4 regions of the Kitasatospora sp. NPDC004289 genome follow, and region 3 is predicted to be linked to each of the others. Evidence: riboswitches for the same ligand, from Rfam matches in the RefSeq annotation. Region 3 holds a riboswitch; each other region holds the start of a gene.

Region 1 (7,742 bases), on a different contig from region 3:
GCGGCTCCAGCCGCCGCGGATCGTCCACCAGGTGCAGCAGCGCGTCGTCCACCGGGCGGCTGCGGAACCGCACCCGCCCGGTCAGGTCCAGGCCCAGCAGGAACTCGACCAGCGCCGCGCGGACGCCCGGCGTCCGGGCCTCCAGGTCGCGGACCCGGACGGTGCCGTCGGCGATGTCCGAGACGTTCCAGTCCATCGCGACGGCGTACCGGGCGTAGCCCAGCAGCTGCCCGCTCGCCCGGTCCTCGGCCACCACGCACTGCAGCGGCGAGGCGCCCTCCCGCCCGCCGGCGGGGTCCTTCAACGGCAGCTTCTCCCAGCCGGGCTGACGGGCCAGCATGCCGGGCCGGTGCGGGACCAGTTCCGCGTACAGCTCCTCGCAGGCCGCCACCACCGACTCCGGTGCCACCAACCGCAGCCGTACCGAACGGTCCACCGGGGCCCGCAGCCCGACCCGTCGGGGCACGGTGACCCCCATCCGCCAGGTGCCGAGGCCGTAGCCGAAGCGTCCGTAGATGAGCGACTCCGAGGCGGTCAGCACCGCCAGTGCCTCGCCGCGCCGCCGGACCTCGTCGAGCTGGTCGCGCATCAGCCTGCTGAGGACGCCCCGCCGCCGGTGGGTGGGCAGCACGCCGACCATGGTGACGCCGGCGGCCGGGACCACGGCACCGCCGGGGACGGCCATCCGGAAGCTGAACGCGCTGGCGCCGCCCACCGGGTGGTCGCCGTCCCAGACCCCGACCGAGCGGTCCAGTTCGGTCAGCTCCCGCCACAGCTCCCGGTCCTCGGGGAAGTCCTCGGACCCGCCGAAGGCCACCTCCAGGTTCCGGTACCAGCGGTCCCAGTCCTCGGCGGCGAGCGGGCGGAAGTCCAGGGCGTCACCTGGCATGTCGTCAGAAGTCGTACGGTGTGCGGTCATATGCCAAGAGCTATCACCGAGCATCCGTCGTGCGCGACCGACATTCGACGGGGGTCCCCTTCGCGCCGCCGCCGCGCCGCCGTCGCGTGCCCGCCGGGCCCACACCGGACCCACACCGTCCGCACGGCCGAAACCCGCTGAACCCTCACCCGTGAACGCGCCCGGCGCCGCCCCACCCGTCGACGGCACCGGGTGCCGGTGGATAAGGTCAAGGCCCATGGCTGGCAGCACGCCGGGCTCCGAGCCCCGGACGACTGGCACGGGCCAGGCCGCAGCGGCGGCCGACGGCCCGTGGACGGCCCGGTTGCGCGGCAGGCTGTACCGGGCCCGCCGAGTGCTGCGCCGGACCGCCGTGGACCACTTCCGCGGGGACGCCGCCGACTGGCTGGCCTTCGGGGTGCTGTTCGCCGCCGTCCCGCTGCTGGTGCTGCTCAACGTGCTGATCCCGGCCTGGGCCCCGCCCACCGCACTGGTGCTGCCGATCCTGGCCGGGGCGCTGCTGCTGCGGCCGGGCACCCTGGTGCTGCTCTACGCGGCCGCCGCGCTCGGGCTCTCCACCGAGTCGCTGATCCACACCGGGGAGCGGGTGGCCAGCGACCACCCGGACACCTACGTCTTCGGCGTGACCCCCGGTGCCGCGCTGGTGGTCGGTGCGGTCGGGGTGGCCGGTCTGCTGCTCGCCCAGTTCCGCAGCCGGGTCGGGGTGCCCTGGCGGGGCGGCGGCTCGATGCTGTTCGACCTGCGCGAGCGGCTGCGGGTGCAGAGCCGGGTGCCCCCGCTGCCCGAGGGCTGGTCGGCGGACATGGCGCTGCGCCCGGCCGGCGGCCAGTCCTTCTCGGGCGACTTCGTGGTGGCGGCCCGCACCGGGCCGGGCCGCCGGGTGCTGGAGGTGGTGCTGGCGGACGTCTCCGGCAAGGGCATGGACGCCGGTTCGCGCGCCCTGCTGCTCTCCGGTGCGTTCGGCGGCCTGCTGGGCTCGCTCCCGGCGCACGAGTTCCTGCCCGCGGCCAACGGCTACCTGCTCCGCCAGGACTGGGACGAGGGCTTCGCCACCGCCGTCCACCTGGTGCTCGACCTGGACACCGGCGAGTACGAGCTGCTCTCGGCCGGCCACCTGCCCGGCATGCAGCGGCACGCCGGCACCGGCCGCTGGGACGTGATGGAGGCCCCCGAGGGCGGGCTGCTCGGGGTGTACGACGGCGCCAAGTTCGAGGGCGTGCGCGGCCGGTTGGACCGCGGCGACGTGCTGATGCTCTGCACCGACGGCATGGTGGAGGTGCCCGGCCGTGACCTCACCGAGGGCATGGACCGGCTGATGGGCGAGGCGGACCGGCTGGTCGGGGGCGCCCCGTTCGCCCAACTCGGCGGCCGCGGCTCGGCGGTGAAGCTCATCGAGTCGGTGGCCAAGGACGTCAACGACGACCGCGCGGTCCTGCTGCTCTGGCGGGGCTGACCGACTGTCAAGTCCCGACGCCGATCTTCGGCCATTCCTGGGGCATAGTCCGGAAAGTGGATCTAGGACCGCCCGGAGCCGCCAAGTGCCAGTTGGGGCGGCCCTGCCGACGGACCGTCAGGCCTGCTCGGCTATCGTCTCGGTCGGCGGAAATTCGTCTCACATCGCAGGATCTTCGGGGCCTGCTCACGGCAAGTCCTTTACGCAGTCCGCACGAACGACCACACTGAGTCCGGGTGGGACGGTCGGTTCTCGGGGGGTCCGGGGGATTGCTCGGGGGATTGGGCCCGCCACGAAACTCGCTACGTAGAAAGAGGAAGTGAGTCCGGGTGGCCTTCTCCGTCTCAGCCCTGGTCCTGTTCGGCATCATCTGCGTGATCTTCATCCGCAACAAGCAGTTGAAGACCAGCCATGCCATCATCGCCGCGCTCTTCGGCTTCATGCTGAGCCAGTCCACGGCGGCCAAGCCGATCCAGGACTTCCTCAGCCAGCTCGCGCAGACCATCTCCTCGGTCGCCAGCTGAGCAGCCGCCACCCCGGCCAGCCCGGCCGGGAGGCGTCCGGTCGCGGGCCCGCCTGACGGTGGGTCAGCGCCGTCCCCGCCACCAGCGCGCGAGTCTTCCGCGCGGTGGTGCGGGCGCCGCCGCGCGCTCCGGCGGTGCCTCGGGCTCGGGCGCGAACACCAGGAACAGCCGCGCCCAGCAGAGCCGTTCGCCGCGCGGCCAGTCCTGTGCGCGCAGGGCCCGCGAGGCCGCGCTGCTGACCCGGCCGTTCACCCGCACCTCGGCCACGTCGTGGCCGGCCTTGCCGCCGAAGAACAGCTTCACGCCGTTGACCTGGCCGGGCACCAGCTCCGGCAGCACGGCGGCGGCCAGCGCGGGGGAGGAGTGCTGCTCCGCGAGCCAGTCGGCGAGCAGCTCCGAGCCGGTGCCGAAGGTGGCCGCCGGGCTCTGCACCACCCGCCAGCCGGGGAACTCGGGAGTGCTGAACGCGTGCCCGCCGTCCAGGAGTTGGAGCACGGCGGTGGCGGTGGTGCCGGCCCAGATCATCACCGCGTTGTCGAGCTGCTCGGCGTCGTCGCCGCCGAAGCCCGCCGCGCAGTCCCAGACCACCGGACCGTCGCCCCGGCCGAGCTGGAGGACGTAGCCGAGGTCGACGTGGCCGGTGGTGCCCCGCTCGGCGTGGTCGCGGACCGCCACGGCGGTGGTGCCGGGCCCCCGGACCACCGCACCGTCCACGGTGAACTCCAGGCCCAGGCGGGCCATCTCGCGGACCACTCCGCGTCGGATGACGGCCAGCCGCTCCTCGTGGGGCACGGGCGGATCTCCTCGGTGCCGCCCGGACGGCGGCGCTCTGTTCTCGAACGGGAACCTCGAACGGCGAGCGTATCGGCCTGGCGTGACCGGTGTCACGGCGCCTGCCGACGGAGCGCGCAGGGCCGTACCCGGACCGTCGCATTCGACACCCTGCGTGCACGGAGGATCGGCCCAGGGTCAGCGATCATGGCCGCCAAGGGCCGAAGTCCCCGGCCCGGAGTGACTTTGGTCCCGCCCGATCGTCGTTGATCGTTCAACCCGGGGTTGCCAGCGGCCGGGGCGATGGGCTTAGCTGCGGATCCAGTCCGGCGGATCGACCGGACGGGCCCACCGGGTGGAACGCCGAGTCCTGCCACCATCCGGAGCCTCGAACAAGCACAGCCATGGCAGGAGTGGGGGACCCACAGGTAAGTCGCCGTACCGGTACGCCGGTCCGGCTAGGGGTGAAGCCGCGCCAGCGGCCGGGCATCTCCAGCCCGAACCCGACAGCTCACCTCACAGGCGTCGGAGAGGAAAGCCCCATGGGCAAGCACCGTCGCGTCCAGCTGTCCCGTCTGACCCGCATCGCGGTCGCCACCGGTGTGGTCGGCGCCGCGTTCGCCGTCCCGGTCAGCGCCGCCAGCGCGCACCAGAGCCACACCCCGGCCGCCGCCCCCGAGGCCGCCGCCGTCACCGCCGTGGTGGCCGAGTCCGCCCCGGCCGCCGCGCCCGCCCAGGCTCCGGCCGCCGCCCCGGCCGCCGAGGCCAAGGCCTACCAGGTCGTCAGCGGCGACACCCTCTCGAAGATCGCCTCCGCCCAGCAGGTCGAGGGCGGCTGGCAGAAGCTCTACCAGGACAACCGGTCCGTCATCGGCGGCAACCCGAACCTGATCTACCCGGGCCAGAACCTCTCGCTCGCGGGTACGGCAGCGGTCGCCGCCCCGGCGCCGGCCCAGACCCCGGCCCCGCAGCAGCAGTCCAAGAGCACCGAGTCCGCGGACACCACCAAGGCCTCGCGCTCCAAGGCCTCCACCCCGGCCCCGAAGGCCGCGACCCCCAAGGCCGCCGCCCCGCAGGCCGCGGCTCCGAAGGCCGCCGCGCCCAAGGCCGCCGCCCCGAAGGCCGCCGCGCCCAAGGCTGAGACCTCCACCACCGTCGCCTCCGGCGGTTACGTGGCCCCGGTCAGCGGCGGCACCTCCACCGCGTACCACGCCTCCGGCTCCAGCTGGTCCAGCGGCTACCACACCGGTGTGGACTTCCGCGCCTCCACCGGCACCAGTGTGAAGGCCATCACCTCGGGCACCGTGGTCAAGGCCGGCAACGGCGGCGCCTACGGCAACGAGGTCGTCATCCGTCACGCGGACGGCAAGTACTCCGAGTACGCCCACCTCTCCTCGATCGGCGTCTCGGCCGGCCAGACCGTCTCGGCCGGCCAGCAGATCGGCCTCTCGGGTGCCACCGGCAACGTGACCGGCCCGCACCTGCACTTCGAGGTCCGCACCGGCGCCTCCTACGGCTCCGACGTCGACCCGGTCGCGTACCTGCGCGCCCACGGCGTCAACGTCTGAGAAGACTGAGACGACGTCAGAAAGGCTCCGGCCCCCGGTCAGTGACCGGGGGCCGGAGCCTTTCGCGGAGCGGGTGACGAGAATCGAACTCGCGTGACCAGTTTGGAAGACTGGGGCTCTACCATTGAGCTACACCCGCACAGGACGCCCCGTGGCCGCGTGCTGCGGTCCCGAGGACAGGGTCAGCGTACCTGGTCGGGTCGCCTGCTCGCACACCGCTTTGACGCTCCGGCACGTCGGGGCCGCCCGCCGGGACCGTCAACGGCCGCCCGTGGGAACGGCCGTGGGGGTGTGGGGTGGCGTGTACGCTTCCTCTCGGCACCACGGGGTGTGGCGCAGTTTGGTAGCGCGTCCGCTTTGGGAGCGGAAGGCCGTCGGTTCGAATCCGGCCACCCCGACAGTGCGGCAGGGTCTCGTCCGAAGGCGGGGCCCTGTTGGCGTCCCGGGGGCCGTCCGGGGGTCCTCGCGCGGGGTCCCGTCATCCGTGTGGCAGCACCCTGGCGTCCGCCTTTCGTGCTACCGGTAGGATGGGCGGCTGGCGGTAGTCCCTGCGCAGATCCGTGCAGGTCAACCGCCCGAGGGCGAGGAGTCAAGCTCACCGTCCACCCCCTTGTACGGGAGATGCAGCTCCAACCGCCCATCGCCCGTCTCGCCCGCACCGCGCCCGGCCCGCCGGCCGGCAACGGCGGAGACAACCTGACCGCAAGCCCATAGGAGACCCAACCGTGAAGAGCGCCGTCGAGACTCTGAACCCGACCCGGGTTCGACTCACCGTCGAGGTGCCTTTCGAGGAGCTCAAGCCGAGCCTCGACGCGGCCTACAAGAAGATCAACTCGCAGGTCTCTGTCCCGGGCTTCCGCAAGGGCAAGATTCCGGCCAAGGTGATCGACCAGCGCTTCGGTCGCGCCGCCGTGCTGGAGGAGGCCGTCAACGACGCGCTGCCGCGCTTCTACACGCAGGCCGTCGACGAGGGCAAGATCGAGGTCCTCGGCCAGCCCGAGATCACCGACATCCAGGGCGTCGAGAACCTGGCCGACGGTGGTGACCTCACCTTCGTGGCCGAGGTCGACGTCCGCCCGGAGATCACCCTGCCCGACTTCGCCGGCATCGAGGTGACCGTCGACCCGATCGTGGTCGAGGACGCCGACGTGGAGAAGTCCCTGGAGCAGCTGCGCGAGCGCTTCTCCTCGGTCAAGGACGTCGAGCGCGCCGCCGCCGAGGGCGACGTCGTGATCGTCGACCTGGAGGCCAAGGTCGACGGTGAGGTGCCGGAGGACGGCACCGCCACCGGCGTCAGCTACGAGATCGGCTCGGGCCGCCTGCTGGACGGCATCGACGAGGCCGTCGTCGGCCTCTCGGCCGGCGAGACCAAGACCTTCACCACCGAGCTCAAGGGCGGCACCCAGGCCGGCAAGAGCTCCGAGGTGACCGTCACCGTCACCACCGTCCAGGAGAAGGAACTCCCGGAGCTGGACGACGAGTTCGCGCAGCTGGCGAGCGAGTTCGACACCCTGGAGGACCTGAAGGCCGACTCCCGCAAGCGCCTGGAGCGCATGCGTGAGTTCGACCAGGCCACCCAGGCCCAGGAGCGGGTCCTCGACGAGCTGCTGAAGCTGGTCGAGATGGAGTACCCGGAGAAGCTCCTCAAGGACGAGGTCGAGACCCGCAAGCACAACCTCGAGCACCACCAGCTCGAGCCGATGGGCCTCACCCTCGAGACCTACCTCGCCACCCAGGACAAGTCCCTCGAGGACTACTCCAAGGAGACCGAGGAGCAGGCCAAGAAGGGCATCAAGACCCAGTTCGTGCTCGACGAGATCGTCGACAAGGAGAAGCTGGGCGTCAACCAGGACGAGCTCACCGAGCACCTGGTCCGCCGCGCGGCCGGCTCCGGCATGACCCCGGACCAGTTCGCCCAGCAGGTCGTCCAGGCCAACCAGGTCCCGCTGCTGGTCGGCGAGGTCGCCCGGGGCAAGGCGCTGGCCCTGGTCGTCGAGCAGGCCAAGGTCACCGACACCAACGGTGAGGTCGTCTCCTTCGAGGACGACGAGGAGACCGAGGAGTCGGCGGAGACCACCGAGGCCTGAGCCTCCGGCGCTTCCCGCACCACGGTCTGACCCACGGTCAGAGAACGGCCCGGACACCCCGTCAGGGGGGTCCGGGCCGTTCCCGTAACCGCTTCCGGACCCTGCGCTCACAGCGAACAGTTCCGCGCGGGGGATTCGGAGGAGGGGCCTGCGCGTTAGGGTCCATAGACAGCGACAATTCGACTGAGCAGGTGGCTAAGTGACGTTCCCGCAGATGCAGATGCCTGGCCTGATGGCGCCGCACGCCGCCGCTGGTGACGTGCTCGGCGGCCTGGGGGACCAGGTCTACAACCGGCTGCTCAACGAGCGCATCATCTTCCTCGGCCAGCAGGTCGACGACGACATCGCCAACAAGATCACCGCCCAGCTCCTCCTCCTGGCCGCGGACCCGGAGAAGGACATCTACCTGTACATCAACTC
Region 2 (7,742 bases), on a different contig from region 3:
TGGAGGCCCTGGTGCTGGACCTGCTGGCCAAGCGCCCCGAGGACCGCCCGCCGGGCACCCGCGCGGTGTACGCCCGGCTGCTGCCGCTGCTCCCGCAGGCCCGGGCCGAACTCCGGCCCGCCGCAGGGGTGCTGCCCGATCCGACCGCGCCCTACCGGTACCCGCACCAGCCGCTGCCGCCCGCTCCCACCCCGGTCCCGGTGCCGGCCGCGGACCCGACGGGCGAGGGCCGGTCGGCCGGTGGCCCCGCCATCCTGCCCTCGGTCGCGGTGCCGCCGCCCGCCGCCGAGGACCTGACGGCCGCCTTCGACCAGCTCTCCGACCTGGTCGCCGCCCGCCGCTACGCCGAGGTCACCGAGCTGGCGGGCCGCCTGCTGCCCCGGGCCCGCGCCGAGCTCGGCGAGGCGGCGCCGCTGGTGCGCACCGTCCGCACCATCCACGCCCGGGCCCTGCAGACCCAGCGGCGCTACCCGGAGGCGCTGGCCGAATTCCGGCAGCTGCTGGCCGGGGCGGCGGGGGAGCCCGAGCGGGCCTTCGAACTCCGGGAGCAGATCGGCCTGTTGCTGATCCGCCAGGGGGAACGCCGGGCCGCCTGGCAGCAGTTCACCGAGCTCCTGCTGGAGCGCGAGCGCAGCCACGGCCCGCACCACCCCGACGTGCTCCGGCTGCGCTCCCACCTGGCCGCGATCGGCCCGGCCACCCCACCGCCCGCCCCGGTCCGCGGCAACCCGTACGCCTCCGGCTGACGGCCCGTCGGGGTACGGCGAAGGGCCCGCCCCTCCGCTGCCGGAAGGACGGGCCCCTGCACGGTGGTTCAGCCCTCGGCGCCCTGACGGCGGCGCGAGGCGGCGATCAGCGCCGCACCGGCGGCCAGCGCGGCCGCGGCACCGCCGACCTGCCACGGCAGGTCCTCGCCGCCGCCGGTGTAGGCCAGGCGATCGGTGCTGTCGGTGGTCACCGGGGTGGTGCCCGTGGTGGCCGGTGCCGGAGTGGTGGTCACGTTCGCCGGGGTGACCGTGGCCGGCTTCTCCCGCTCGGCCTTCTCGGCCGCGGCCTTGTCCTCGGCGGCCTTCTTCTCCGCCGCCGCGTCCGTCTCCAGGGCCTTGGCGTGGCCGCTGTTGAGGAAGGCGGCGATGCCCGCGTAGTCGCCCTCCAGCGCGGCGAGGGCGGCCTTGCGGACGGCGGGGCCGCCGGTCTCGGCGATCTGGGAGACCCGGATCCGGTCCGCGCTCTCGGCCTTGGCGCGGCCGGTGTTGAGGAAGGCGGCGATGCCCGCGTAGTTGCCGTCGAGGGCGGCGAGGGCGGCCTTGCGGACGGCGGGGCCGCCGGTCTCGGCGATCTGGGAGACCTGGACCCGCTCGGCGCTCTCGGCCTTGGCGCGGCCGGTGTTGAGGAAGGCGGCGACCTTGGCGTAGCCGCTCCGCAGGGCCTCGTCCGCGGCCTTCCGCACCAGCGGCCCGGCGACCTCGGCGATCCGGGCCGCCTCCACCATGTCGTCGCCCTTGGCCTCCTCGTAGCCCGTCGCGAGGAAGGCCTGGACCGCCTTGCGGTCACCGCTCATGGCGGCGCCGGCGGCCGCCCTGACGGCCGGACCGCCGGTGCTCATGAGCTGGGTCAGCTTCAGCCGCTCGTCACTCTCGCGCACCGCGTGCTGCTTGACCGTCAGGAACGCGACCCGGTCCTCCGGGGTCCCGTCGAGGGCGGCCTGGGCGGCCTCCCGGATGCTCGGCCCCTCCTTCGGGTCCGCGAGCATGGCCTTGATCAGGTCCTTGTTCTGCTCGTCGGTCTGGCTGTCGGCGGCCGAGACGCCCGGGGTGGCGGGCGGGTTCGCCGTGGCCGAGGCGGTGGACGGGAACAGGATCGCCGGGGCGAGCGCGGCGGCCGTGAGGACAGCGGAGACGCGGGACAGCTTCATGTACGGGATTCCCCCACCGGTGCAAAGAACGTGCAGTGAACGCGAGTACGAATCATAGGTTGATGATCAAACCGGTTTTCGGCCGGTGCGCCCCGTCGCGACACCAGCCTTCCGGGGACGTCGGCACCCTTGGCCAAACGCCCCCGGGCCACGAGACTGGTGCACCGTCAGCAGAACCACGCGCGCCCCACAACTCCCGGGAGGCCCCACGTGATCCGCCACCTCCGCACCACCGCCGGAGTCCTGCTCGCCGGAGCCGCACTGGCGGCCTGCGGGAGTCAGCCGCCCCACCAGGGATCGGCTGCCGTGGTCGGCGGGGAGAAGATCAGCATCGCGGCCGTGGAGGCCCGGGTCGGTGAGGTCCGCCAGGGCGTCGCGGCCGAGACCGGCGGGCAGCAGGCCGAGCGGGCCGGGCTGGTCCGCCGGACGGTGGTCGACCTGGTGCTGGACCGGGTGGTCGCCCAGGCCCTGGCGGACCGTCGGCTCACCGTCACCGACGGGGAGATCGCCGAGGCCAAGGCGGGCCAGGCCAAGATGATGGGCGGCGAGGCCGAGCTGGCGCGCGAACTGCTGGTGCGGCAGAACGTCCCGGCCGACGCGGTGGACTCCTTCTACCGGCAGCAGCTGGGCATCCAGAAGCTGGCCGCCGGCAAGGACGCCCGCACCCCCGAGGGCGACGCCGCGATCCGCTCCGCGCTGACCGAGGCCGGGGCCAAGCTGAAGATCGAGGTCAACCCGCGCTACGGCCGTTGGGACGTCCAGCAGATCGGTCTGGTGACGGCCCCCGCGGACTGGATCAAGCAGCCCGCCGCCACCGCCTGACCGGGTAGGTTCGGAGTGTGGACACTCCGAAGCTGATCCTGCTCACCACCACTCACCGGGTCGCCCCCGGCCTGCTCTCCTGGCCCGCCTGGGAGGCGCTGCGCGGGGCGGCCCGGGTGCTGGCCGGAGACCCGGCCCACCCGCAGCTCCCGGCCGTCCGCCAGGCGGGCGTCACGGTGGAGCTGGTCGAGCGCTCCACCGCGCCCGCGCTGGCCCGGCTGCTGACCGGGGAGCGGGAGGGCGTGACGCTCTGGCTCGGCAGCCCGGACGGGGACCCGGGGCTCACCGACGCGCTGGCCCGGATCGCGGTCGAGCAGGCCGGGGAGGCGCCCGAGATCGAGCTGCTGCCCGGCTCCTACGACCTTCCCGGGGCCCGGCTGCTGGACCTGGTCGCGGTGATGGACCGGCTCCGCTCCCCGGGCGGCTGCCCCTGGGACGCCGAACAGACCCACGCCTCGCTGGTGAAGTACCTGGTCGAGGAGGCCTTCGAGCTGGTCGAGGCGATCGAGGAGGGCGACCGCACCACCCTGCGCGAGGAGCTGGGTGACGTCCTGCTCCAGGTGATGTTCCACTCCCGGATCGCCGAGGAGCACCCGGAGGACCCGTTCACCGTCGACGACGTGGCCGGGGACATCGTCGAGAAGCTGATGTACCGTCACCCGCACGTCTTCGGGGACGTCGAGGCCGACGGCGCGGCCGAGGTGGAGGCCAACTGGGAGCAGCTCAAGGCCGCCGAGAAGCAGCGCGACTCGATCCTAGACGGCGTCCCGGCCGGGCTGCCCGCGCTGGCGTACGCCGCCAAGCTGGTCTCCCGGGTCCGCCGGGCCGGCTTCACCGCCGTTCCGGACGCCCCGTACGAACTCCCCGCCGCGCTCGACCAGGAGAGCCTGGGCAGGGTGCTGCTGGCCCTCGCCCAGCGGGCCTACGACGAGGACCTGGACATCGACCAGGCGCTGCGCGCCACCACCCGCGCCTACCGGGACGAGGTCCGGGCGGCGGAGTGAGCGGAAGGGCTCAGGCGGCGACGGCGGGGGCGAGGACCTCGCCGATCGCCTCGCCGACCTGGGCCATCAGCTCGGCCAGCGGGCCGAGGGTGGCGGGGAGTTCGGCGATCGGGAGGATGCGCTCGGCGTCGGGGCCGCAGACGCAGAACAGGTCGATCGGGCCCAGGTGCTTGACCGCGGTGGAGACCAGGGCGGCCACGTCGGAGGGCTGCCGGACGTCGGCGCCCACCCCGACCACCGGGCAGCCCGGACGGTCCAGTTCGGTGGCCAGGTCCTCCGCCACGCCGGCCCGCTGATCGGCGATCAGCATCCCGGCCGCGCCGGCGGCGGCGAACCGCCGGGCCAGCCCGGCACCCGAACCGCCGTCCAGTACCGCGATGACCACCACTGCCCCGGTTACTCGCATGGGACTGCTCCTCCTTGAGCCGCGCCCGGCGGGACGCGCCGCACCGGCGTCCCTCCAAGTCCGTATCGGAGGATCGTAAGCACGCTCCGATCCTCCGCAAGAGCAATTACCCCCCAGGTGACCAGGCTCACTCGTACTTCGGCGGGTTACCGTTCACACCATGCCGGACAGCCCCGCCCCGACCCAGCCCGCCCTCTTCACCTGGGAGTTCGCCGCCGACCCGTACCCCGCGTACGCCTGGCTGCGCGAGCACGCCCCGGTGCACCGCACCACGCTGCCCAGCGGGGTGGACGCCTGGCTGGTCACCCGGTACGCGGACGCCCGGCAGGCGCTGGCCGACGCCCGGCTCTCCAAGAACCCGGCGCACCACAGCGAGCAGGCCCACCGCACCGGCCGGGTCGGCATCCCGGGGGAGCGGCAGGCCGACCTGATGACCCATCTGCTGAACATCGACCCGCCGGACCACACCCGGCTGCGCCGGCTGGTGTCCAAGGCCTTCACCCCGCGCCGGGTGGCCGAGTTCCAGCCCCGGGTGCAGGAGCTGACCGACCGCCTGGTCGACGGCTTCGCGGCCCGCGGCGAGGCCGACCTGATCCACGAGTTCGCCTTCCCGCTGCCCATCTACGCGATCTGCGACCTGCTCGGCGTGCCGCCGGAGGACCAGGACGACCTGCGGGACTGGGCCGGGGCGATGATCCGTCACCACGGCGGCCAACGCGGCGGAGTGGGGCGGGCGGTGAAGAAGATCCGCGCCTACCTGCTGGAGCTGATCCACCGCAAGCGGGCCGACCTCGGCGACGACCTGATCTCCGGCCTGATCCGGGCCAGCGACCACGGTGAGCACCTGACGGAGAACGAGGCCGCCGCGATGGCCTTCATCCTGCTGTTCGCCGGCTTCGAGACCACCATCAACCTGATCGGCAACGGCACCTACGCACTGCTGCGCAACCCGGAGCAGCGGGAGCTGCTGCAGGCGTCGCTGCGCCGGGGCGAGAGCGCGCTGCTGGAGACGGCGGTGGAGGAACTGCTGCGCTACGACGGCCCGGTGGAGCTGGCCACCTGGCGGTTCGCCACCAGCCCGCTGACCATCGGCGGGGTGGACATCCCGGTCGGCGACCCGGTGCTGGTGGTGCTGGCGGCGGCCGACCGCGACCCGGCCCGGTTCGCGGCGGAGAACACCCTCGACCTCGCGCGCAAGGACAATCCGCACCTGGGTTTCGGCCACGGCATCCACTACTGCATCGGCGCCCCGCTGGCCCGGATGGAGGGACAGCTCGCGCTCGCCGCCCTGCTGACCCGGCTGCCCGACCTGCAACTCGCCGCCGAGCCCGCTGACCTGCGCTGGCGCGGCGGTCTGATCATGCGCGGGCTGCGGGAGTTGCCGGTCCGCTTCACCCCGGAAGGCTGAACACCCGCTATCTGACGGCGTGTCGGTCATATCTGATCGACCGTGATCTGAATACACATCAATCCGGCCACAGGGGTACGGTTTGTGGACGACCCACCGCGCAGCGTGATTTCGGTGTGATGTGTTCGACATGAGCTTGTGATCGATCAGCTGATCTGCTTACCCTCCCTGCAGTCCGCAGCTGCGGACCCCGCGCGCGGAACGCCGAATCCTGCCCGCCGCGCTACCGGGACACCGACCAGACCCTTGGGCAGGGGCGGGGGACCCACACGTACGTCGCCGTCCCCCCACGGCTTGGGGTGAAGCCGCCTCACGGCGGCCGGGCCACCTCCCGGTCCGAACCCGACAGCTCACCTCGCAGGCGTGCGGAGAGGGACTTCTTCATGCTGTTTTCTGGTTCGGGCCGTCACCGTCGTCGTACCCAGGCCGAGAAGGCGATCGCCGTCGCGGGCGTCGCGGGCGTCGGCCTCGCCCTTCCGCTGATGGCCGCCACCGGCGCCCAGGCCGCGCCCGTCTCGACCTGGGACAAGGTCGCCCAGTGCGAGAGCGGCGGCAACTGGTCGATCAACACCGGCAACGGCTTCTACGGCGGCCTGCAGTTCACCTCCAGCACCTGGGCCGGCTTCGGCGGCAAGGCCTACGCGCCGCAGGCCAACCAGGCCACCAAGGGCCAGCAGATCGCGGTCGCCGAGAAGGTGCTCGCCTCCCAGGGCCCCGGCGCCTGGCCGGTCTGCTCCGTGAAGGCGGGTCTGACCAAGGGCGGCGCCGCCGCCCAGGTCGACACCAACTCCGAGGCCAAGGCCTCCCGTTCGGAGACCCGCACGACTGCGCCGAAGGCGGAGACCCCGAAGGCCGCCCCCAAGACGGAGACCAAGAAGGCCGCGCCCAAGGCCGCCGAGACCACCAAGCCGGCGCCCAAGGTCGAGACCCCGAAGGCCGCCGCGCCGACGGTGAACGCCCCGAAGCACGCCGCGCCGAAGGCCCCGGCCACCGGCAACTACACCGTCAAGTCCGGTGACACCCTGTCCGGCATCGCCGCCGCCAAGGGCCAGGACTGGCACCAGGTCTACCAGGCCAACAAGTCGGTCGTGGGTGGCAACCCCGACCTGATCTACCCCGGCCAGGTCCTCCAGCTGGGCTGATCCGACGCACCGTCATCACGGAGGGGCCGCACCGTTCGACGGTGCGGCCCCTCCGTGCCCGTCCCGGGTGAACTACCGGTGGGTAGGAAGGCCACGAGGTGAGACGGGACCAAGGTCAGCGTGGTCCCGGGGCCCGGTGCGGTTAGGCTCTGGTCGTAACGACTACACATCCCGCTTCCGCAAGGAGATGCCTCGTGCCGTCCATCGATGTCGTCGTAGCCCGCGAGATCCTCGACTCCCGTGGCAACCCCACGGTCGAGGTCGAGGTCGGTCTGGACGACGGCAGCACCGGCCGTGCCGCCGTCCCGTCGGGTGCCTCCACCGGCGCCTTCGAGGCGCTTGAGCTCCGCGACGGTGACAAGAACCGCTACTTCGGCAAGGGCGTCGAGAAGGCCGTCCTGGCCGTCATCGAGCAGATCGGCCCGGAGCTCGTCGGCTACGACGCCACCGAGCAGCGCCTGATCGACCAGGCCATGCTCGACCTGGACGCCACCCCGGACAAGTCCTCGCTCGGCGCCAACGCCATCCTGGGCGTCTCGCTCGCCGTGGCGCACGCCGCCTCCGAGGCCAGCGACCTGCCGCTGTTCCGCTACCTGGGCGGCCCGAACGCGCACGTCCTGCCCGTCCCGATGATGAACATCCTGAACGGTGGGTCGCACGCCGACTCCAACGTCGACATCCAGGAGTTCATGATCGCCCCGATCGGCGCGGAGTCCTTCTCCGAGGCCGTCCGCTGGGGCGTCGAGGTCTACCACACGCTCAAGGGCGTCCTGAAGGAGCGCGGCCTCTCCACCGGCCTGGGCGACGAGGGCGGCTTCGCGCCGAACCTGGACTCCAACCGCGAGGCCCTGGACCTCATCACCGAGGCCATCAAGAAGGCCGGCTACACCCCGGGCAAGGACGTCGCGCTGGCGCTCGACGTGGCCGCCTCCGAGTTCTACAAGGACGGCGCCTACCAGTTCGAGGGCAAGGCGATCTCCTCCGCCGAGCTCATCGACTACTACGCCGAGCTGGTCGCCGCGTACCCGCTGGTCTCCATCGAGGA
Region 3 (7,742 bases):
GGTGGTGTGCCTCTCGGCCGACAGCACCGAGCTCTGGCGCCACCTCCTGGGCCCCTGCGCCCCGCAGCACTACGTGCACTGGCCGAACTGCGCCTTCTCCCCCGACGGGCGGACGGTCTGGGTCTACCGGCCGGACGTACTGGCCGGGCGCGGGCCGGTGGACCGCTGGGAGGTCCTGGACACCGCGACGGGCGAGCCGCTCGACGGGACCGAACTGGACACCGCCGGCCACGGCGGCTCCCAGCACTTCCACCCGGCCGACGGCCACGTGCTGCTCGAGGTGGGCGAGGGCCAGGACGGGGCCGCCGTCTTCCGCGCCTCGCTGCGGGACGGCCGCCTGGAGGTGGTGCACTACCCGTGGCCCGACCGCTGCCTGATCGATCTGGCACCCGACGGCACCCAGTTCATGACCGTCGCGCACGACCAGACCGACGTCACCTTCCACCGCTACCCCGACGGGGAGGAACTGCTCACCCTCGGCGTCGACGACTTCGAGCCGGGCCGGCCGAACGCCGTGCTGGAGTGGACCGGCGGAGGCTACCTGACCGACGGGACCGCCGTGGTCACCACCGCGGGCGAGGACGAGGAGACCGAGGAGGAGTGGTACCGGGACCACCTGGTCGACCTCGCCACCGGGACCGTCGGTCCGTTCGCCTCGGGCCGTACCCACTCCTCCACGACCACCCCGCTGGGTGACGGGAGTTGGCTCCTCGGCGACCCGGACGGCCCGCCGGTCAGGCGGTGCGGCCCAGCGTAGCGAGGTAGGCGCGCCAGCCGCCGAAGCCGGTGATCTCCTGGTGCACGCCGCGCTCCAGCTGGCCGCGGGCGAGGAGCATCGAGAGGCAGGCCGAGCCGTCGGCCAACTCGATGACGCCGAGCTCGAGTTCGGCGGGCTCGCCGGGGAGGATGACGTCACGCAGGTGGGCCAGGTCGACGTCGTACAGCTCGCCCTCGATCGCGGTCTCCACCGCCGGGTCGGCGAGCAGGCCGGGGCACTCGTCGCGGATGGAGAAGAAGCGGTAGCCGGGGGCGGTGGTGACGGGGCCGAGCAGCGCGTCGGCCACCGAGGCGTGGAACGGGCCGCCGACCATGGCCTGGCCGTTGAAGAAGATGCGTGCCATGTGCGTGAAGTTCCTTCCGTGACAAGGCCGTACGGCCACCCCGACCCGGGGTGGCCGTACGGTTCGTACTAATCGGCGCGGCCAGTGCTCCAGCACGGCAGGCGGCAGGGCGGCCGCGCCTCGCTAGATTGGTGATCAGTCGAGCAGCGGCAGCGCGGGCAGGGTGAGGAAGTCGACGAACTCCTCGGCCAGCGAGACCTGTTCGAACAGCCGGGCGGCCTCGGCCCAGCGCCCACCGGCGTACGCGGCCTCGCCCAGCTCGGCCTTCAGCGCGTCCAGTTCCTCGGCCACCAGCCGGCGGACCAGCTCGGCGCTGGCCTTCTCGCCGGTGTCGGCGAGGACCACGTCGTTGCGGATCCACTGCCAGATCTGCGAACGGGAGATCTCGGCGGTGGCGGCGTCCTCCATCATGTTGAAGATGCCGACCGCGCCGAGCCCGCGCAGCCAGGCCTCGATGTAGCGGACGCCGACCTGGACGGCGTTGTGCAGTCCGGCCTCGGTGCAGCTGCCGCCCGCACCGGCGATGTCCAGCAGCTGAGCGGCCGTCACCGGCTCGGCCGGGCCGGGGTTCTCCTTCTGGTTCGGCCGCTCGCCGAGCACCGCGTCGAAGGAGGCCCGGGCGACCGGGACCAGGTCGGGGTGGGCGACCCAGGAGCCGTCGAAGCCATTGCCGGCCTCGCGGTCCTTGTCGGCCTTGACCTTGGCCAGCGCGGCGGCGTTGACCTCGGGGTCGCGGCGGGAGGGGATGAAGGCGGCCATGCCGCCGATCGCGTGGGCGCCGCGCTTGTGGCAGGTCTGCACCAGCAGGCGGGTGTAGGCGGCCATGAACGGCGCGGCCATGGTGACCGAGTTCCGGTCCGGGAGGATGTAGTGCTCCCCGGCGTCCCGGAAGTTCTTCACGATGGAGAACAGGTAGTCCCACCGGCCGGCGTTCAACCCGGCGGCGTGGTCGCGGAGTTCGTAGAGGATCTCGTCCATCTCGAACGCGGCGGTGATGGTCTCGATCAGCACCGTGGCGCGGATGGTGCCGTGCGGGATGCCGAGCGCGGCCTGCGCGTGGGTGAAGACCTCGTTCCAGAGCCGGGCTTCCAGGTGGCTCTCGGTCTTCGGCAGGTAGAAGTACGGGCCCGAGTTCGGGTCAGCCTCGCCCTTGGCGATCAGCCGGGCCGCGTTGTGGAAGAAGTACAGGCCGAAGTCGAAGAGGCCGCCGGAGACCGGCACGCCGTCGACCAGCAGGTGGGTCTCGTCCAGGTGCCAGCCGCGGGGGCGGACCACGACGGTGGCCAGCTCGGCGGCGGGCTTGAGGGCGTAGGACTTGCCGGCCTCGGTGGTGAAGTCGATCCGGCCCTCGTAGGCGTCGATCAGGTTGACCTGACCGCTGACCACGTTCTCCCAGGTGGGGGCGGTGGCGTCCTCGAAGTCGGCGAGCCAGACCTTGGCACCCGAGTTGAGCGCGTTGATGACCATCTTGCGGTCCGTCGGGCCGGTGATCTCGACCCGGCGGTCCTGGAGCGCGCGGGGAGCGGGGGCGACCTTCCAGTCACCGGCGCGGACCTCGGCGGTCTCCGGGAGGAAGTCGAGGGTGCCCGCGGCCGCGATCTCGGCGCGCCGGGCCTTGCGGCGGGCCAGCAGTTCCTGCCGGCGGCCTTCGAAGGCGCGGTGGAGGCCGACCACGAAGGAGACGGCCTCGGGAGTGAGCACCTCCTCGCTGCGGGGGACGCGCGGACCGGCGACAGTGACGACCGGAGCGGCGGAGGGGGCGCCGACGGGGTCCTGGTCTGCAGCCATGGGCAGAACACTCCTTGGACAGTTGAGCCAGCAGGGAGGCTCCGGTGGGTGCCTCCTCGATACCGACCCACCTACTGGCGGGTTCGGTTCTGTAAGGTGGAGACTAGTTTCCGCGATACAGAATTTCAACGGTTTGTTGAGGTAGATCGCCGGGACTCTACTCCTCCTCCACAGCAGAAGGGAACGCCGGTGGCCACCACCCCCGCTGCAGCACCGTCCGGGGCCGAGCGAGCCGGCGGCGGCGTCCAGTCCGTCGAGCGCGCCTTCCAGCTGCTCGAAGCACTCGCCGACTCCGGTGGCATCGCGACCCTGAGCGAGCTCTCCGCCAGCTCCGGCCTGCCGATGCCGACCATCCACCGCCTGATCCGTACCCTCGTGCAGCAGGGCTATGTCCGCCAGGACACCGCCCGCCGCTACACCCTCGGCCCGCGGCTGATCCGCCTCGGCGAGACCTCCGGCCGCCTGCTGGGCAGTTGGGCCCGCCCGTACCTGGCCGAGCTGATGGAGGCCACCGGGGAGACCGCCAACCTGGCGGTGCTGGAGGGCGGCGAGGTGGTCTACGTCGGCCAGGTGCAGTCCCGCCGCTCGATGCGGATGTTCACCGAGGTCGGCCGTCGGGTGCAGCCGCACTGCACCGGCGTGGGCAAGGCGCTGCTGGCCCAGCTGGACGAGCCCGAGGCGCGGGCCGTACTCGGCACCCAGCCGCTCCAGTCGCACACGCCGTACACCGTCACCGACCCGGACGAGCTCTTCGCCCAGCTGGCCCACGCCCGGGCCTCCGGCTACGTGGTGGACGACCAGGAGCAGGAGATCGGCGTGCGCTGCATCGCGGTCGCCGTCCCCGGCGCGCCGACCCCCACCGCCCTCTCGGTCTCCGGCCCGGAGGCCCGGATCCGGGCCCTGGAGGCACAGGCCGGGGAGAGCTCGCTGGTCCCCGTGATGCGCCAGATCGCGACCCGACTCGGTCAGGTCCTCGCCCCCTGACGTCAGGTCAGGCCCGCCCGGCCTCAGTCCGGATCGAGGTCGGGCGGGCCCGCCTGCGCCGCCGTCAGCTGGAAGACCGTCAGCTCCGGCTCCACGCCCACCTCGCGGAACAGCCGCGGCGCGGCGGCCAGCTTCGGATCCGCCCGGACGGCCTCCAGGGTGGCCTTGTCCCGCCACAGGCTCTGCACCCGCCAGCGGCCGCCGGGCCCGCGCAGCAGTTCCGTCCTGATCAGCCCCTCCGGCAGCGCCCCCGCCACCAACTCCCGGTACGACGTCACGAGTTGGGCCTCCTTGTCGGGGCCGACCACCCCGGAGACCTCGCTCAACACCTGTCCGGACATCGTCCTCACCTCCGCCAGTCCTCCACGCTACGCCGTTACAGTCTGTACAGGGAGTACGGCACTGAGCGAGCGGAGTGGACCATGGGTGGACGGAAGCTGACGGCCGTGCTGGCGGGGGCGGCGGCACTGGCCCTGGGGACGGCCGTGCCGGCCAGTGCGGCGCCCTCGCACTCCGACCTGGAGGCGGTCCGGATCGACGCGGATCCGGCCCCGCCCGGCGGCGTCACCACCGCGCACGGTTTCGTCGCCAACCGGGGGCCGGACCGGACCGCCTCCCCGTTCCGGGTGACGATCACGCTGCCGGCCGGCTTCACCTTCGAAGGCCCGTACTTCCCGGCGGACTGCCGGGCCACGGCCGGGCACCACGTACTGACCTGCACCTTCCCCGCCGGGCTGCCCCCGCTCCGGACCGCCAGCGCGAACGCCCCGGTCCGGGTGGACCTGGACCTGCCCCCCGGCACGCAGGCCGAGGGGCAGGTCACGGTGTACAGCGCGGACGACACGGACCTCGCGAACAACTCCACGCCGTTCACGCTCACCGTGGGCTGAATCAGCGGTAGACGCGGACCCAGTCGGCGGCGAAGTCGATCGGCGCGGTGCCGGACGGCCCCGGGTGGTACTTCCCGGCACCCACCGAGAGGTTGAGGATCAGGTAGGCGGACCAGCTGGACCCGACGCCCTGGTTGTCGGAGAAGACCTTGACGCCGTTCACGTACCAGTCGACGGAGTTCGCGCCGTAGTACGTGCCGATGGTGACCCACTTGTCGTGGCCGATCGCGGTGGCGTCGGTGAGGTACTTCTGGCCCGACCTGACGTGGTTGGTCAGCTCCAGCAGCGCGGCGTTGTCCGGGTGGTACTCGAAGGTGTCGATCTCCCCGTTGCCGTCCTTCCAGGTCCACAGGGCCGGCCAGGCACCCGCCTCGGAGGGCAGCTTGACCCGGGCCTCGGCGTAGTCGCCGGTCCGCACCTGGAAGCCCTGCGAGGAGTACTCGGTGGTGAGCAGCCCGGTGTCCCAGGCCTGCCTGCCGTTCTCCAGGGTGTGCGCGGAGGGCTTGGCCGTGAAGGTGGCCACACCGTTCGCGACCGAGACGCCGGACGGGTTCAGCCAGTCCAGCTTGTTGTCGTCGGGGTTGTGGTTGCCGTAACGGTAGCTGCTGCTGCGGTCGTTGACCCACTTGCTGCCGAGCGCGACGGGAGCGTCGAACTCCTCCGACCAGGTCAGCGCCTTGCCCGGCACGGGCGAACCACCCGGGGTCGGGGTCGGGGTGGGCGTCGGAGTGGGCGTGGGCGTAGGCGTAGGCGTGGGGGTCGGGGTCGGGGTCACCGAGCCACCGCCGACGGTCAGCTGACGGGACGGCAGGTTGTGCCAGCCCCCGTTCTGGTCCTGCCAGAAGCCGAACTGGGTGTACGTCCCGGCCGGCAGCGCCCTGGCACCGCTGGTGAAGGTCACCCCGCCCGGGCAGATCCGCACGTTGCTCGCGTTGCCGGGGAAGTCGAGGTTGCGCCCGGCGGCGTCCCGGACGCCGACGCCGAGGGTCTTGGCGGTGAAGCAGGAGCCGGAGTGCACGGTCAGGCTGGCCCGGCCGGCCACGTCCGCGGCCAGGGTGTTCGGGCTGAGCCGGTCCTGGGTGACGACGGTGACGGCCTCGGCCTGGCTGGCCAGCGGGGCGGCGGCGATCAGTGGTACAGCCACGAGGGCGGCCGCGCCGAGGCGCGCGGGAGTGACGGAGAAGCGCATGGGCAGGAGTCCTCTTTCGACGCCTGCGAGGTGAGCTGTCGGGTTCGGGCATGAGGGGACGCCCGGCCGCCCGTGAGCGGCTTCACCCCGAGTGCCCCTGCGCCGAGTGGGCGGGCAGGGGTCACGGACTGACCTGGTTCCCCCGCTCCTGCCCGTACTCGGTGTGGTCGAGTGACCGTCGACGGGCAGGCAGGACTCGGCGCCCCGGCGACGGCGTCCGCAGCTACACGAACTCCATGCAGGCTAGGCAGCTCCCCCACCGAGCGACAACGAGAGCTCCCTCACACCGACCGTCGGGGCCCACGACGGCTCCCACCGCGGGCCCCGACCGCTTCAGCAGGCGTTTCCGTGCGCTTCCAGGGTGAACCGGTCCTTGGGGGCGACCGCGTTCGGCTCGCGGACGCCGAACGGACTGGTGTTCCCCAGGGTGATGTTCACGTTGTGGAAGTTCGTGTAGTCGGCCGGAGTGTCCACCGGGGAGTACTCGACCTTCCCGCCGGCCGCCCGGATCGCTCCGGCCGTGGTCAGCTGGACCTGACTGTTCGGCAGCATCGCGGACGCCTCGGCGCCGGTCTTCCCCATCGAGCCGGTGAACACCTGCCCCCGGTCCTGGGACCGGGTGACCCCTCCGATGGCGACGACGTAGTCGTCCGGCACCTTGGAGCTCGGCGTGCTCGGGGCCTGCGGTCCGTTGCCCACCCAGCAGAAGCTGGTCTGCTGCGGCCGCTTCGGGCTCAGCAGGCCGAGCTTCTCGCCCACCCAGCCGGCCGCCTCCCCCAGCTTCCCGCCGACCTCCTTCGCGGAGTTGTAGATCCCCCAGACCGGGAACACCGCCCCGGCGCAACCGGAGCCGGCGTCACTGCCGGAGCCGCGGCCCGCCAACCACTCCAGGCCCCGCGCGCCGCAGTCGACCCATCCCGCCGCCGTCGAGGTCAGGGGGATCAGCCCCAACGCGGCGAGCTTGGTGTGCGCCACCTCCAGGTAGTCCGCGAAGTCCTCGTACTCGCCGGGGAGCGGAGTGAAGGGGCCGTACTTGTGGACCGTCCGGAGGAAGGTCGACAAGGTGTCCCAGTCGAGGTCCGGGTGGGCGGAGCGCCGGTCCGAGTCGCCGTTCCAGAACGCCTCCACGTCGCGCCGGTCGAACTCGGCGGAGACGGCAGCGGTGAGGGCGGCCCGGCGCAGCGCCTCGCGCATCACCTGCTGGGTCCGCTCGGCCGACTCGCCCGCGTTCCTCGCGGACTCACGTGCCTGCTCGACCGCGACCAGCGCGTCGTCGGCCGACGCCTTGGCCGCACTCGCGTGGTCCCGGGCCCGGTCGGCCGCCCCTTGCGCCCTGGCGGCACTCGCCGCCGCCTCGGCTGCCGCGCCGCGGGCCTGCGCGGCAGCCGCGCGCGCCCGGGCGGCCGACGCCTCGGCCTGGTCGGCCGAGCTCTTGGCGTCCCGGGCGTGGCCGGCCGCCTGGTCGGCGAAGGCCTGGGCGTCGCTCGCCGCCTGCTGGGCGTCGGACGCGGCGCCGTTGGCCTCGGCCGCCGCCTTGGCGGCGAGTGCCGCGTCCTGCCGGGCGAGCGCGGCGACCTGGGCGCCGGACGCGATCAGGCCGGCGACGGAGGCGTCGTGCGCCCGGGTCAACTCGTCCTGCTGGGCCGCCCGGTGGCGGCCCACCGCGAGGAAGTCGGAGAGGACCGGCCCCGGACTCTCGACGGCGACCGCAGCCGCGTTCCGGACCTCGGCTCCGCTGCCCGTCTCCACCAACTGTGAGGCCAGCACCTG
Region 4 (7,742 bases), on a different contig from region 3:
GCTGTTCGTAGCGCTGCTCGGCGCAGACCCGGGCCGGGCCGGTGCCGTAGCGGGGGTTGAGGCCGGCGCTGGGGGAGACCAGCAGGACCAGCAGGCTCAGGCCGATCAGCGTCCAGGTGACCACGGGGACCCGTTCCGGCGGGCGGAGGTCGCGGGTGCCGGGCGGGTCCAGGACGGGGGTGGCCATGGGTGCAGGCATTCCTCCGGGGCCGGTCCGGCACACCCGGGCCTGCTGCATGTGGGGGACCCGCGGGGCGGGCCGGAATCCGTCGGACCGGATCGCGGACGCCCGGTCCGCGGGCACCCGGCCAGGCAATAGGCTTGGCCTCCCGGACCCTGGGTGACCGCCGATCGCGCGGCACCAACGAGAGGACTTGGCACATGACCATCGCGCTCCCCACCGCCGAGACCCGCTGGCGTTGCACGCTCTGCGGCAACCTCACCCGCTTCGACGTGACCCGCTCCGCCCGGACGGTGGAGTTCCTCCACTTCGACCTGGCCGGTGAGTCCAAGGTGGAGGAGACCGAGGTGCTCGCCGAGACCGTCGAGTCGGTCCGCTGCCGCTGGTGCAACGCGGTCGACCAGGTCGAGCTGGTGGCCCGTCCGGGGGCGGAGGACGCCGCCGCGGAGCAGCAGGACTCCTGAGATCGCGGGTGCCCCGGCCCGCCCGGCGTGTGGCGCGTGTCGGGCCGGGGCACGGTACCCGCGACAATTGCAGAGAGCGGTGTGTTTGAGGGCAGCGGCAAACGGCCGTGCGGACCCCGCGCAGCAGGATCGGAGCCGAGGACGTGGTGGACGCAGCCAGGGGGACAGCCGAACCGCAGGGGCAGCGACCCCCGGCGGGGCCGGCCCCTGCGGCCGCCGCCTCCGAGGACCCCACCACCGAGGACCTCGCCACCGAGGCCCCCACCACCGCAGGCCCCACCGTCGAGGGCCTCACTGTCGAGGGCCCCGTTCCCCAGGACACCGAGCAGCCCCACGGCGAGCAGTTGGGCCGTCCGCTCCCGGAGGGCGTCCGCCACCGCGTGGTGGGCATCGCCGCCGACGCCCTCGGCGGGCTCCCCGCCGGTGAACTCCCGGCCTCGCTGCGGCAGTACGCCAAGTTCACCCCCGCCCGCCGGGCCAAGTACGCGGCCACCGCGCTGGCCGCCGCGCTGGAGGCGGACCCGGCCTTCCGGCAGCGGATAGCCGAACGCCTGCGGCTGGGCCAGCCCGATCTGGTGAAGGCACTGGAGTCGGGCAGCGTGCCGGGCGCGGCCGATCCGATGGACGTGGCCGCCGCCGCCTACCTGGTCCGCCCGGCCGGCTGGGCCGCGCTGGTGGCGGAGGCCGGGGAGCTGGCCGAGCGGGCCGGCGCCGAGGGGGCGGCGGCCGAGGCCGAGCGGCTGGTGGAGAAGCTCCAGGAGGAGCTGGCGGAGGCCAGGGCCCACGCCCGGGCCGACCTCGACCGGCAGCGCGCCGAGGGCGAGGGGGTGCGGCGCGAGGCGGAGTCGCTGCGCAAGAAGGTGCGGAGCCTGGAGAGCGACACCCGGCGGGCGCAGGCCGAGGCCCGCAAGGCGCAGGCCGAGTTGGCGGAGGCGAGGGCCGCCGCGTCCGCCGAGCTGAGCGCCGCCGAGGCGGAGTCCCGGCGGCTGCGGCACCGGATCACCGAGCTGGAGGGCGCGCTGGAGACCGGCCGCCGTTCGGTCCGGGAGGGCCGCAGCGTCGAGGACATGCGGCTGCGGCTGCTGCTGGACACGGTGCTGCAGTCGGCCCAGGGCCTCCAGCGGGAGCTTGCGCTGCCGGTGACGCAGCTCCACCCCGCCGATCTGGTGGACGCGGTGGTGCCGGGCTCGGCCTCGCCGCACGACGTGGCCCGGCGGGCGCTGGCCGAGGACGATCCGGCGCTGCTGGACCAGTTGCTGGCGATCCCTCAGGTCCACCTGGTGGTGGACGGCTACAACGTGACCAAGACCGGGTACCCGACGCTGCCGCTGGAGCAGCAGCGGATGCGGCTGCTGGGCGGGCTGGCGATGCTGGCCCAGCGCACCCAGGCCGAGGTGACCTGCGTGTTCGACGGTCAGGACCTGGACGCTCCGGTCATCATGGCGCCGCCGCGCGGGGTGCGGGTGCGCTTCAGCCGGACCGGCGAGACGGCGGACGAGCTGATCCGCCGGCTGGTGCGGGCCGAGCCGCAGGGGCGGCCGGTGGTGGTGGTCTCCACCGACAAGGAGGTGGCGGACGGCGTGAAGAAGGCGGGTGCGCGCCCGGTCTCCTCGATGCTGCTGCTCCGGCGGCTGTCCAGGCCGTGAACTCTTCTGATGTCCGGTCAGGGGAGCGTGGCGCGTTTGTGTCCGTCTCGTGAAAGCCGCTGTGCGTAGGGAAGTTCGTCCCGGTAGGGGAGTGGCGCGACGGCTCCTGACTCACTAGGGTCAGGCGTCAAACCTATTTTCTGGACTATCGCTCGAACGGGTGGGCGTCCAGGAGTGCTGAAGGAGTTCGTCACCTTGGCTTCCCACCGCCGTCCCAAGCAGCCGAGCCGCGCACGGGTCATCGTGCTCACCGCCGCCGCTGCGACCGCGGTCGCCGTCTCCGCCCAGTCCGGTGCCTACGCGGCCCCCGCGAAGCCGACCAAGGACGAGGTCAAGGCCCAGGTCGACAAGCTCTACGAAGAGGGCGAGCAGGCCGCCGAGCGCTACAACGGCGCCAAGGAGCGGGCCGACCAGCTGCGCAAGCAGGCCGACCAGCTGCAGGACCAGGTGGCCCGCGGCCAGGAGCAGATGACGCAGCTCCAGACCGGCCTGGCCGCCGTGGCGGCGGACGAGTACCGCAACGGCGGGGTCGACCCGTCGGTGGCGCTGATGCTCGCCTCCGACCCGGACGGCTACCTGAGCAAGGCCTCCAGCGCCGACCAGGTCAACCAGACCCAGGCGCAGACCCTGCGCTCGCTCCAGGACCAGCAGCGCCGGCTGGACCAGCAGAAGGCCGAGGCCGCCTCGGTGCTGGCCGAGCTGGACCGCAACACCAAGGCCCTGAACGACTCCAAGAACGAGGTCCAGCGCAAGCTGCAGGAGGCCAAGAACCTCCTCAACCAGCTGAGCGCCGCCGACCGCGCCGCCATCACCAGCGGCGACCGCTCCTCCCGCAGCGCCACCCGGATCGACCCGAGCACCCTGCCGCCGGCCGCCGGCTACGCGGGCGTCGCGATGAACGCCGCGCTCAGCAAGCAGGGCCGCGCGTACGTCTGGGGCGCCACCGGCCCGAACAACTTCGACTGCTCCGGCCTGATGGTCTGGGCCTACGCGCAGGCCGGCGTCTCGCTGCCGCGCACCTCGCAGTCGCAGGCCAGCGTCGGCACCAACGTGGGCAACGACGTGGCCAACGCCCAGCCGGGCGACCTGATCATCTATCACAGCGACGCGCACCACGTCGGCATGTACATCGGCAACGGCATGATGGTGCACGCGCCGCGCACCGGTGACGTGGTCAAGGTGGCCCCCGCCAACGTGATGCCGATCAAGACCATCCGCCGCGTCTGACGGCCGGTCAGCCGAGCACGGCATAACGGACAACTGGTGTGAGCCGGGGCAACTGACGCCCCGTGACACGCCCGGGCCCGCCGGAATCCCGCTGTGATGTGGGACACCTCCGGCGGGCCCTCCGTCGTCTCCGGAGGGCGAAATCTCAGCTCACCGTGCATTCGTGATCACGGTCGGTCGCAATCACAAATGCACTTGGACTTTCTTCCGTCTTTTTTCTTACAAGGATTTGAACCGATCACGGTTGGGTTACTAGGGTCATTGTCGAACCACCGCACTGTCGATCGTCCAGCCTGGGCGGCGGCGGTGGTTACCGCCGAGTTCGAGACGCAGCGGGGCAGGGAGAGTTGACTGCCCGACAGGGGACCCCCGAGGGGGTGGCTGCCGATCGGAGCCGGGGAACCACGTTCCTCGGGGTGAATCGGCGTCAGGCCGGCCGGGCCGTCGCGAGACGGTGCGGGGGTGAGACGTCGTAGGGCTACCTTCCAGCCCGAACCCGTCAGCTCACCCGGTAGGCGGACGTAGGAAGAAGGAGTCCGCCTTCGTGGCGTCCCATCGTCGTCCCAAGCCTGCCAGTCGTACCCGCGTCTCGATCATGACGGCCGCCGCGGCCGCCGCCGTGGTCCTCTCCAGCCAGACCGGAGCGCACGCCGACCCGCAGCCCTCCAAGGACGAGGTCAAGAGCCAGATCGACCAGCTCAACGAGCAGGCCGAGGTCACGACCGAGCAGTTCAACGCGAACACCGAGAAGCAGCAGGCCCTGCAGACCCAGGTCGGCCACCTCCAGGACGAGGTGGCGCGCGGTCAGGAGCAGGTGAACGCCCTCCAGGCCAGCCTCGGTGAGATCGCCGCCGAGCAGTACCGCAGCGGTGGGATATCCCCGACCGTCCAGCTGATGCTCTCCAGCAGCCCGGACGCCTTCCTCGGCCAGGCCGGTGCGATCAACCAGGTCGGCGTCTCGCAGGCCGACGCGCTGAAGCAGCTGAAGACCGAGCAGGACAAGCTCGACCAGCAGAAGGCCGAGACCCAGGGCAAGCTGGCCGACCTGGAGAAGACCAGCCAGCAGCTGAAGGCCCAGAAGGAGGACGTCCAGGGCAAGTTGGCGAAGGCCCAGGCCCTGTACGACTCGCTGGACGCGGCCGAGAAGCAGAAGATCCGCGAGGCCGAGCAGAAGGCCGCCGCCGAGGCGAGCGCCAAGGCCGCCGCGGCGAAGTCCGCGGCCAAGCCGCAGTCCTCCGGCGGTGACGAGCGCGCCTCCCGTTCGGAGAGCCGCACCGACCTGAGCTCCCTCCCGGCCGGCTCCTTCGCCGCGACCGTGGTCGCCGCCGCCGAGGCGCAGATCGGCAAGCCCTACGGCTGGGGCGACACCGGCCCGGACTCCTTCGACTGCTCCGGCCTGATGGTCTGGTCGTTCAAGAAGGCCGGGATCTCGCTGCCGCGCACCTCGCAGTCGCAGGCCGGCGCCGGCACCAACATCGGCACCAACATCGCCGACGCCAAGCCCGGCGACCTGATCATCTACTACGGCGACCGGCACCACGTCGGCCTGTACGTCGGCGGCGGCCAGATCGTGCACGCCCCGCGCACCGGCACCCTGGTCCGGCACGAGTCCGCCACGGTGATGCCGATCAACGCGATCGTCCGGGTCTGACCCACCCGAACGTCCTACAGCCCGCAGGCCCGGCCCCGTGCCGGGCCTGCGGCGTTTCCCGACGGTGGATCAGCTGTCCGATTAGTGGTCAAATATTCGGCCCTGTAGGGGTTTGGACTAGATCGCCGCGACTCGCTAACGTCTGCCCCCGGACCTCCGTCAGGACGCCCGCCCACCTGGTCGGCGGCGGTGGCCCGGCCGCACAGGAGCCGCCGCCGTGTCTCGTTCCCCCCTGCCGGCCGCCCGCCGGCTGACCCGCGCGCTGGTGCTCACCGCCGCCGCCACCACGGTGCTCGGCGTGGCGGCGGCCGGGGGCGCGGCCGCCGCGCCCGGCGCCCCGGCCGAGCCGACCTCGCGCAAGGACGTCAAGGCCCAGGTCGACCAGATCTACGAGGAGGCCGAGCAGGCCTCCGAGCGCGCCAACGCCGCCCAGGAGCAGCAGCGCGTCCTGCAGGCCGAGACCGGCACCCTCCAGGACCAGGTGGCCGCCGCCCAGGAGGAGCTCAACCGGCTGCGCTCCGACCTCGGTTCGGTGGCCGCCGCCCAGTACCGGGCCGGCGGCATCGACCCGGCCGTGCAGCTGATGCTGGACTCCGACCCGGCCGGCTACCTCTACCGGGCCCGCACCCTGGACCAGGTCAGCGAACGGCAGAACGACACCCTGCGCCAGGTGATCGACCGTCAGCGCCGGCTGGACCAGCGCCGCGCCGAGACCTCGGCCAAGCTGGCCGAGCTGGAGTCGGTGCGGCGCACCCTGGCGGAGAGCAAGCAGGAGATCCGCCAGCGCCTGGCCAAGGCGCAGCGGCTGCTGAACGGTCTGGGCGCCACCGAGCGGGCCCGGCTCCAGGCGGACGACGCCCGGGACGCCGAGCGCCGCGCGGCCCGCGGCGGGGAGCGGGTGGACCTCGGCAACCTCCCGGCCGCCTCCGGCCGGGCCGCCGCCGCGCTGGCCGCCGCCGCCAGCAAGATCGGCTCGCCCTACGTGTACGGTTCCACCGGCCCCCGCACCTTCGACTGCTCGGGTCTGATGTACTGGAGCTGGCGGCAGGCCGGAGTGACCCTGCCGCGGACCTCGCAGCAGCAAGCCAACGCGGGCCAGCGGATCAGTCTGGCCGACGCCCGCCCGGGAGACCTGGTGATCTTCTACAGGGACATGCACCACGTCGGCATGTACGCCGGCGGCGGTGTCGTGGTGCACGCGCCCTACCCCGGCGCCCGGGTGCGCTACGAGAGCGTCAACGCGATGCCCGTCACCGGAGTCGTCCGGGTATGACAGCAGCCGGTGGCCGGAGTGCGTCCGGCTCCGCCCCGCCGCTCTCCCGCCGGGCCGCGCTGCTGCTCGCGGCCGCCGGGCTGGTGCAGCTCTCCCCGCCCCGCGGCCGGTCGGCCGCCCCGGTGTTCTCCGGGCCGACGGCGGCGGCCACCGTGCCCGCCGTCCGGCCCGAGCTGGAGGCACTGCTGGCCGACCGCGCCCGCGCACTGCTGCGGCACGACGCGGCCGCTCTGCCCGCGGGGGAGGCCGGGCAGGCCGCGCTGCGCCGGCTGGCCGATCTTCCGCTGGCCGAACTCTCGTACCGCATCACCGAGTTCACGGAGCCGGCGGGCACCGGCGTGACGCTCAGGGCCGAGCTCGGCTGGCGGGTCGCGGAGTACGACGAGTACCCGGCGGTGCTGCGGCGCCGGCTCTCCTTCGAACGGGGCACCGGAGGCTGGCGGCTGACGCAGGAGCAGCCCGAGGGCCCCGCCGCCCCCTGGGACCTCGGCCCGGTCTCGGTGGCGCCGGGCAGGCACTGCCTGGTGTTCGGCCAGGCCGCCCCGGCCGAGCTGGCCCGGACCGCGGCCGCCGCCGACCAGGCGGTGCCGCTGGTCGGTGAGGTCTGGGGCGCGGGCTGGCCCGGGAAGCTGCTGATCGGCCACCCGGCCACCGCCGAGCAGTTCGACCGGCTGCTCGGCACCCCCGCCGGGCAGTACGCCGGGATAGCCGCCGTCACCACCGCCGCCGCCGGGGCCCCGGTGCGCACCCCGGCCGACCGGATCCTGATCAACCCGCAGGCCTACGCGGGCCTGAGCGACCTGGGCCGCCGGGTGGTCACCGCGCACGAGATCACCCACGTGGCCACCCGCGCCGACACCAAGCCGTGGACCCCGCTCTGGCTCTCCGAGGGCGTGGCCGACCACACCGGCTACCGGGGCACCGACCGCACCCCGCAGCAGATCGCCCCCGAACTGGCGAAGGCCGCCGCGGCCCGGGGCTTCTCCCCGAAGCTGCCCGCCGACGCCGACTTCACGGCCGGGGCCACCGGGATCGCGCTGGCCTACGAACTGGCCTGGTCCGCCTGCGACCTGATGGTCCGCCGCTTCGGCGAGCGCCGGCTGGTCGCCCTCTACCGCGCGAACGCCGCGGCGGGCCCGGCCACCACCCGCGAGGAGTGGCTGGACGGCCTGCTGCGCACCACCCTCGGCCTCGGCCTGGACGAGTTCACCCGCCTGTGGGCCGACGACCTGCACCAGCGCTTCGCGCACTGACACGCCCCGGGCCGAAGGGCGCCCCGGGCCGAAGGGCGCCCCGAGCC

What was found. Region 3 has a riboswitch for cyclic di-AMP ahead of ACWEPF_RS24700 (glycoside hydrolase family 16 protein). Riboswitches for the same ligand answer to the same signal wherever they lie in the genome.
Region 1: linked by a shared signal. The riboswitch ahead of ACWEPF_RS21740 (M23 family metallopeptidase) and the one ahead of ACWEPF_RS24700 (glycoside hydrolase family 16 protein) in region 3 are both predicted to bind cyclic di-AMP.
Region 2: linked by a shared signal. The riboswitch ahead of ACWEPF_RS33400 (transglycosylase family protein) and the one ahead of ACWEPF_RS24700 (glycoside hydrolase family 16 protein) in region 3 are both predicted to bind cyclic di-AMP.
Region 4: linked by a shared signal. The riboswitch ahead of ACWEPF_RS27575 (NlpC/P60 family protein) and the one ahead of ACWEPF_RS24700 (glycoside hydrolase family 16 protein) in region 3 are both predicted to bind cyclic di-AMP.

What each region holds. Positions count from the first base shown of each region.
Region 1 covers NZ_JBSGEL010000031.1:54,384-62,125, reverse strand. The annotation lists gene ACWEPF_RS21760 (GNAT family N-acetyltransferase) at 1-889, opposite strand, end outside; gene ACWEPF_RS21755 (PP2C family protein-serine/threonine phosphatase) at 1,137-2,372, shown strand; gene ACWEPF_RS21750 (hypothetical protein) at 2,702-2,896, shown strand; gene ACWEPF_RS21745 (DUF6348 family protein) at 2,960-3,688, opposite strand; cyclic di-AMP (ydaO/yuaA leader) riboswitch at 4,058-4,207, shown strand; gene ACWEPF_RS21740 (M23 family metallopeptidase) at 4,210-5,235, shown strand; tRNA gene ACWEPF_RS21735 (tRNA-Gly) at 5,304-5,374, opposite strand; tRNA gene ACWEPF_RS21730 (tRNA-Pro) at 5,560-5,633, shown strand; gene tig (trigger factor) at 5,961-7,322, shown strand; gene ACWEPF_RS21720 (ATP-dependent Clp protease proteolytic subunit) at 7,543-7,742, shown strand, end outside.
Region 2 covers NZ_JBSGEL010000075.1:18,874-26,615, reverse strand. The annotation lists gene ACWEPF_RS33430 (protein kinase domain-containing protein) at 1-746, shown strand, start outside; gene ACWEPF_RS33425 (ALF repeat-containing protein) at 815-1,915, opposite strand; gene ACWEPF_RS33420 (SurA N-terminal domain-containing protein) at 2,126-2,737, shown strand; gene ACWEPF_RS33415 (MazG family protein) at 2,755-3,741, shown strand; gene ACWEPF_RS33410 (SDR family NAD(P)-dependent oxidoreductase) at 3,752-4,147, opposite strand; gene ACWEPF_RS33405 (cytochrome P450 family protein) at 4,308-5,555, shown strand; cyclic di-AMP (ydaO/yuaA leader) riboswitch at 5,781-5,933, shown strand; gene ACWEPF_RS33400 (transglycosylase family protein) at 5,939-6,697, shown strand; gene eno (phosphopyruvate hydratase) at 6,892-7,742, shown strand, end outside.
Region 3 covers NZ_JBSGEL010000039.1:561-8,302, reverse strand. The annotation lists gene ACWEPF_RS24730 (hypothetical protein) at 1-757, shown strand, start outside; gene ACWEPF_RS24725 (allophanate hydrolase-related protein) at 735-1,121, opposite strand; gene aceB (malate synthase A) at 1,257-2,909, opposite strand; gene ACWEPF_RS24715 (IclR family transcriptional regulator) at 3,099-3,893, shown strand; gene ACWEPF_RS24710 (hypothetical protein) at 3,917-4,234, opposite strand; gene ACWEPF_RS24705 (hypothetical protein) at 4,316-4,783, shown strand; gene ACWEPF_RS24700 (glycoside hydrolase family 16 protein) at 4,785-5,972, opposite strand; cyclic di-AMP (ydaO/yuaA leader) riboswitch at 5,979-6,146, opposite strand; gene ACWEPF_RS24695 (hypothetical protein) at 6,306-7,742, opposite strand, start outside.
Region 4 covers NZ_JBSGEL010000048.1:9,632-17,373, forward strand. The annotation lists gene ACWEPF_RS27555 (rhomboid family intramembrane serine protease) at 1-187, opposite strand, end outside; gene ACWEPF_RS27560 (hypothetical protein) at 382-645, shown strand; gene ACWEPF_RS27565 (NYN domain-containing protein) at 990-2,291, shown strand; gene ACWEPF_RS27570 (NlpC/P60 family protein) at 2,487-3,518, shown strand; cyclic di-AMP (ydaO/yuaA leader) riboswitch at 3,891-4,052, shown strand; gene ACWEPF_RS27575 (NlpC/P60 family protein) at 4,114-5,169, shown strand; gene ACWEPF_RS27580 (C40 family peptidase) at 5,387-6,442, shown strand; gene ACWEPF_RS27585 (hypothetical protein) at 6,439-7,695, shown strand.